2 regions of the Anaerobacillus sp. MEB173 genome follow, and region 2 is predicted to be linked to the other one. Evidence: a T-box and tRNA genes for the amino acid it is inferred to sense, from the RefSeq annotation. Region 2 holds a T-box; the other holds one or more tRNA genes.

Region 1 (3,410 bases), on a different contig from region 2:
ACATATACTCCACCTATAGCTTCACAAGCAAATCTAATGGCGTCAGAGATATTTCTTTTCGCATCTGTTTTCTTAAAAGCAATTGGGATTTGAGATCCTGTAAGCACAATTGGTTTTTCTACATTTTGCAACATATAGGAGAGCGCAGCTGAAGTGTAAGCCATTGTGTCCGTCCCATGTGTGACAATAAAGCCGTCGTAGTCATGGTAATGCTGGTGGATAGAGTTTGCTATTTCAACCCAATGCTCTGGTTGTATATTTGTACTGTCGATATTCATTAAAGGCTTGCCATCAATCTGACAGAGTAAATTTAATCCCGGTAAGTGACTTAAAATTTCGTTAGCGTTCATCTCAGGAACTAGTCCATTTTTCCCTTCTAATGAAGCAATTGTCCCGCCAGTAGTAAGTAACATCAGCTTCTTCAAAATAATACCCCCATAAGTTTTTCTAATTTTTGTCAATGAATTTACAATAAGCTTTAAAACAGAAAAAATGTATTTTGTACGCGTTTTGAATAATTTAATTGTATTATAGTCATGAATTTTGTGAAAATCAAGAAAAATTATTCAATTCGCGTACATTTTATTTTAATATATGGTATAATAAGTTGAAATAAAGGAGAGTAAAAAATGATTATAAATAGGTTAACTAGATTAAGAAAGGACAAAGGTTGGTCGTTACAATATACGGCTGATCGACTCGGTATTGCCAAAAGTACTTATGCAGGCTACGAATCGGGGTACCGCCGCCCTTCATTAGAAGCAATTAAATTAATAGCTGAATTATTTGACACATCAACCGATTACATTTTAGGTAGAGTTGATCATCCAAATTTTCAACTTGAAGAGGATACTACAAAGTCAGTTCATATCATAGAATTAACAGATCTGCCAAATTTGGACCTTACTGTCGATGGAACCTCTCTTTCTAAAGAAGAAATACAACAATTTATTGCTTTTATTAGAGCAAAACGAGAAATAGAAGGGAAGATACCATAAGCGATGTTAAACAAGAGAGACATTGGTCTAAAGTCAGATAATTGGGTTTTGGTACAAACCTCAAATATTTTCAAAATAAGAACAAAACATAATGGAAATACCGAAGATTCTAATTTTCATGATTGAAATTCATCATAAAGTGTATAACTACGAATAAAATGTACTTGTTTTGTTCACTAAAATTCAAATCTATACGACTTACTTTTTTGGGGGCTCTCCTCTATGTAAGGTTCGGATAGCCCTCTACCTGTATGTATATTCTTAGTGTATATTGTAACTTTTGGAATTATTTTGCACTTTTTTTAATACTTATTTTGCGTGAATAAAAAAAAGGATCATACATATTAGTCCTGCTAATATGTATGATCCTTTTATATTTATTCCATAAACGCTTTCGTTTCTTCAATAACCCATCTATTCTTGTTTGCTCTTGATATAAAGTTACCATTTTATTTACTTTAAGCATTAAATTGCACACAAAAAATTTTTTTCGTACACTATTCGCACACAACGCAAAAATAGCCGTTCTATATTTCAGAACGACTACCCTTTAAAATCCTTGATATATCAATGTTTATGTAAGATGGAGCATAGCGGGATCGAACCGCTGACCTCCACGCTGCCAGCGTGGCGCTCTCCCAGCTGAGCTAATGCCCCGTAGTAATAATGAAGTTAATTCAAGGATGAGTCCCTGTTTCTTCCTCTACTAGCTAATTCAATGTTGTTTTATGCGTCGAAACAACTCGACGGTACTTCAGTGAAGCATCGCTCGTTGCTACTTCCTCTTCCAGCTAATGCCCTATAATGTTTTTCTTTAACACAAGATTGATTATAAATGATATTTTGCTACTTTTCAAGAGTGCAAAAAGTTATAAGAAGCTAATAATCAGCTCCATGATAAACCATACAACTCCTGCCAAAATTGCTGTGATAAATGAACCGATTAAGCTTTCTTTTGTTAGTCTCTTTTTCTTTACAAAGTCTAACAGTGTCCAGCCTATGAATACAGTCACCGCAAGAACAAATGCTTGAATCACACTGAACCCCTCTTCTTTCCTTATACTATAATTATCTTATCAGAAACAACGATTGATTGCATAGATTTATGGTCATAATGGAGGATAAAAGAGTAGTAAAAGGTGGCGATCATTTGGTCAAGGTCGATGAAGTGTTTCATACTTATTCCCGTTTTCCTGTTGTAGTTAGACTTCTGATCATCGTTTTATTAATGACCTTAACCGTTGGTGTTATCATTCATTTTATAGAACCAAATACATTTCCAACGATCTTTGACGGGATTTGGTGGGCTATTGTTACAGCAACCACAGTCGGTTATGGTGATTTTGTTCCACAAAGTTTTTTCGGTCGCCTTGTTGGAGTTGTTCTTATTCTTTTTGGGATTGGTTTTGTAACCTTTTTCCTGACCACATTAGCTTCATCAACAATCACAACAAAGAACTCGTTAAAACAGGGGGAACTGGCATTTAAAAAAGGAAATCATACAATTGTCGTTGGCTGGAATGAGCGTGCAAAAAATACGATAATCCACCTTCATCAATTACACCCTGATTTACAGATAGTCCTCATTGACGAAAGTGTTCAGGAAAGACCGATTGATATTAAAAATGTCCATTTTATTCGAGGCAATCCTACTGAGGATGTAACATTACAGCGAGCAAATGTAAGACAAGCAAAAACTGTCCTTATCACTGCTGACCAACGCAAATCAGAAACAGAAGCCGATACAAAATCGATTATTGTCCTGCTTGCAATCAAAGGACTAAATCCACTTATATACAGTATTGTCGAGTTATTAACACCTGAACAGTTGAAAAATTGCCGCCGGGCAGGTGCTGATGAAATCCTTCAATCCGCTTATATATCAAGTCTGCTTATGGTAAATAGTACGTTATTTAATGGCGTGGCAACTGTATTTTCAGATTTGCTGGATCACCAAGAAGGAAATAAAATGATTTATATTCATTCCCCTGAAGAGCTTACTCATGAAAGTTTTGAGAGGGTTTGCCAGCATTATCTAAACCACCAAACGCTCGTTCTAGGAATAAAGCGGGGTGAGCAGTTGCTGTTAAATCCAACACCATCACTACAATTAGAAGAAGAAGATAAGCTTATCGTCATTCAACGCTAGGCTTATCTTCTTTTGAAGGTAATCAATGAACGTTATGTTAGGATTGTTATTTCTAATTCATTTAATAAATTTTTCCCAGTAGCGATCCACTCATTTGGAAATTCATCATCTGGATCAAGCGGTGCTGAAAACTGATTTGTTAATGGATCATCGTCTGTAGTAAATGTCTGCTGATCATTGTTATATTGATGATTTAACAAAAACGGTCTTCCTAATTCGACGATAACCCCTTTTTGATCCAGTTCACCTTCTACTGCTTTAAA
Region 2 (3,410 bases):
TTACTGACTATGGGGATTGGTGCTGCAGCATATTCATTAAGGGATCGTCGTAACCGAAAACGGTTTATGCAAACGATGCAACCGATCATGAACAATGTTGAAGAGATGATTCCAAAGAGAAGAATTAGAAAAATGCGTAAACGTTTAGTTCGAGCTATTTCATAATATCGGGGATGTCTCATAAGTGACAGCTCTCCTCGAACGCTTACAAAATATTGAGGTTCCATCACGAATTAACTTCTATATTTTGTGGTCGAGGTGACTGTTACTTTTTTTGTGACATCTCTTTTATGTAATATAAGTTTTTCTTTATAGAATTAATTTCCTCTGTACAAACTAATGATGGAGGGTTATCTATGATGAAAAAATCAAGTTTACAATGGCTTATCCAATTAGGTATTATTCTTATGATATTTTTATGTGGATATGTGTTGATGTTATTAGCTCCATTATGGCAACCAATCCTACATGTAGCAATTAAGGTAGCTGTTCCTTTTTTAATTGCCGGGTTAATTACATATATTCTTCATCCGATCGTTGAACAATTGCACAATATGGGGTTGAAAAGGCCAGTAGCCGTTCTCCTTATTTTTCTCCTTTTTATTGCAGCTTGTAGCTTTTTATTGGTAAAAGGAACACCCTATTTTGTTGCCCAAGTACGAGATTTAGGTGACAACATTCCAATTTTCATTGAAACATACCGTACATGGGTAGGTGAATTTAATGAACAGACCGCTTCACTGCCTGAAGGGTTCCACCAACGGGCTGATGAATGGTTAGCAGGTGTTGAAACGGCAGTTGCAGAATGGTTATTATTGGCTGTTACGGCCCTTAAAGGGATTTTTGATTACTTTTTGATTTTAATCATTGTCCCGTTTCTTGTGTTTTATTTGTTAAAAGACTTTCAATTGCTAAAAAAAATAAGCTGGTATCTTACACCTAGAAAATGGCGTGAATCAGGGCGTTTGCTTATTCGTGATATTGATACGTCATTAGGCAATTATATCCGTGGACAGATTCTAGTATGTCTTACTGTTGGAATCATCGCATCCATTGGGATGTTAATAATCGGGATGCCTTATCCAATTTTATTAGGGGTATTTATAGGAATGACTAATATTATTCCTTATTTTGGCCCAATTATTGGAGCAATTCCTGTATTAATTATTGCTCTTACTGTCTCTTTTCAAATGGTTTTAATGGCGTTAGCGGTAAATTTTACGATTCAATTAATTGAAGGTAATATTTTATCACCTTTAATTGTTGGGAAAAGCCTACATATGCACCCGGTTATTATCATGTTTGCTCTCATTTTAGGTGCAGAGGTGGCAGGCGTGATTGGATTAATCTTATCAGTTCCGATTATAGCGATTATCAAAGTCATATTTGTTCATGTGAAAATGCATGTGATGAGCGAATATTGACATTGTTTGTCGTAATTACTATAATTACTATTAATTGAAAAAAGAAAAATTAATGATGGAAAGAGTATGTTAAAGCCCATCTTGCATGAAAGTGCTTACACAGAGAGGAATTTCCAAGGCTGGAAGAAATTCTAGATGAAGATTAACAGAAAGCTACTCCAGAAAGCAGTTAATACCTGCCGTTTTCGCCACGTTACGGTGTTTAAGTGATGGACGCATATACACGTTCATAACTAGGGTGGTACCGCGTGAGATACTCTCGTCCCTTTTTTGGGAGGGAGTTTTTTTGTGTGGGAAAACACAGAGAAGTAATTAATGTAGAATTTAGAATTTAGAATTAATTAATTGATTGCTTCTCAGCGGTGTTCTAAAAACCACCCAGTTCAACCCCAAAAAATAATTCTAAATTCTAAATTCTAAATTTAATTGGAGGTTTTAGTATGAAGCAGTTAACATCAGCGCAAGTGAGACAAATGTTTCTAGACTTTTTTAAGGAAAAAGGACATGATGTAGAGCCATCAGCATCACTTGTTCCTCATGAGGATCCGTCGTTATTATGGATTAATAGTGGTGTTGCTACACTAAAAAAATATTTCGATGGACGAGTAATTCCGGATAATCCAAGAATTACAAATGCTCAAAAATCAATTCGTACAAATGATATTGAAAATGTAGGAAAAACGGCAAGACATCATACATTCTTTGAAATGTTAGGAAATTTCTCAATCGGTGATTATTTTAAAGAAGAGGCAATTGAATTTGCCTGGGAATTCTTAACGAGTGACCGTTGGATTGGGTTTGACCAAGAACGACTAACTGTTACCGTTCATCCTGAGGATGATGAAGCGTATGACTACTGGCATAAAAAAATTGGGTTAGAAAAAGACCGTATTATTCGTTTGGAAGGAAACTTCTGGGATATCGGTGAGGGACCAAGTGGACCGAATACGGAAATTTTCTATGATCGTGGTGAAGCATATGGAAATGATTCGAATGATCCGGAATTATATCCTGGTGGTGAGAATGATCGTTATTTAGAAGTTTGGAACCTAGTATTTTCTCAATTTAATCATAATTCAGATGGTACATACACACCGCTTCCTAAGAAGAATATAGATACAGGTGCAGGATTAGAACGCTTAGTGTCTATTCTTCAAGACGCACCAACAAACTTTGATACTGACCTATTTTTGCCAATCATTCGTGCAACAGAAGAGATTTCAAATGTACAATACGGTGAAAATAAAGATATAGATGTATCATTCAAAGTGATTGCCGATCATGTGCGTACAGTAAGCTTTGCGGTAGGTGATGGAGCACTTCCATCGAATGAAGGTCGTGGTTATGTATTACGTCGATTACTTCGTCGGGCGGTTCGATATGCAAAATTAATTAACATTCATCGACCGTTCATGTATGAACTTGTTCCCGTTGTTGGTGAAATTATGGTTGATTACTATCCGGAAGTCAAAGAGAAGACGGATTTTATCCAAAAGGTGATCAAAAACGAAGAAGAGCGATTCCATGAAACATTAAATGAAGGACTAGCTATTTTGACAAAGGTTATTGAGCAAGTAAAAGAAGAAGGAAATAAAGTAATTCCTGGTCGTGATGTGTTCCGTTTATATGATACGTATGGATTCCCGGTAGACCTTACTGAAGAATATGTGGAAGAGCACGGCTTTACGATTGATCGTGAAGGATTTGAGCAAGAAATGGAAGTACAGCGTGAACGTGCACGATCAGCAAGACAAGAAGTCGATTCGATGCAAGTCCAAGATAGTGTTCTAGGCGAAATTAAGGTAAGTAGTGAGTTCGTCGGTTACGAGGGATTAGAAGCGACATCAACAGTCCTAACAATGATGAAGGATAAGCAAGTAGCCAACGAAGTTCAAAAGGGAGAAAAAGCTCAAATCATCCTAGATGTGACTCCATTCTATGCTGAAAGTGGGGGACAAGTTGCTGACCAAGGTGAGCTAATTGGTA

The links. The T-box of region 2 lies ahead of alaS (alanine--tRNA ligase). A T-box ahead of a tRNA ligase gene usually reads a tRNA of that ligase, here a tRNA-Ala.
Region 1: it has a tRNA-Ala gene. The T-box ahead of alaS (alanine--tRNA ligase) is inferred to sense a tRNA for this amino acid. The anticodon was not compared.

The regions. Positions count from the first base shown of each region.
Region 1 covers NZ_JBJMAU010000006.1:260,791-264,200, reverse strand. The annotation lists gene ACJ2A9_RS14715 (asparaginase) at 1-425, opposite strand, end outside; gene ACJ2A9_RS14710 (helix-turn-helix domain-containing protein) at 630-998, shown strand; tRNA gene ACJ2A9_RS14705 (tRNA-Ala) at 1,583-1,655, opposite strand; gene ACJ2A9_RS14700 (hypothetical protein) at 1,868-2,035, opposite strand; gene ACJ2A9_RS14695 (potassium channel family protein) at 2,149-3,147, shown strand; gene ACJ2A9_RS14690 (YugN-like family protein) at 3,180-3,410, opposite strand, start outside.
Region 2 covers NZ_JBJMAU010000002.1:383,266-386,675, reverse strand. The annotation lists gene ACJ2A9_RS06485 (DUF3918 family protein) at 1-165, shown strand, start outside; gene ACJ2A9_RS06480 (AI-2E family transporter) at 357-1,424, shown strand; T-box leader at 1,468-1,694, shown strand; gene alaS (alanine--tRNA ligase) at 1,865-3,410, shown strand, end outside.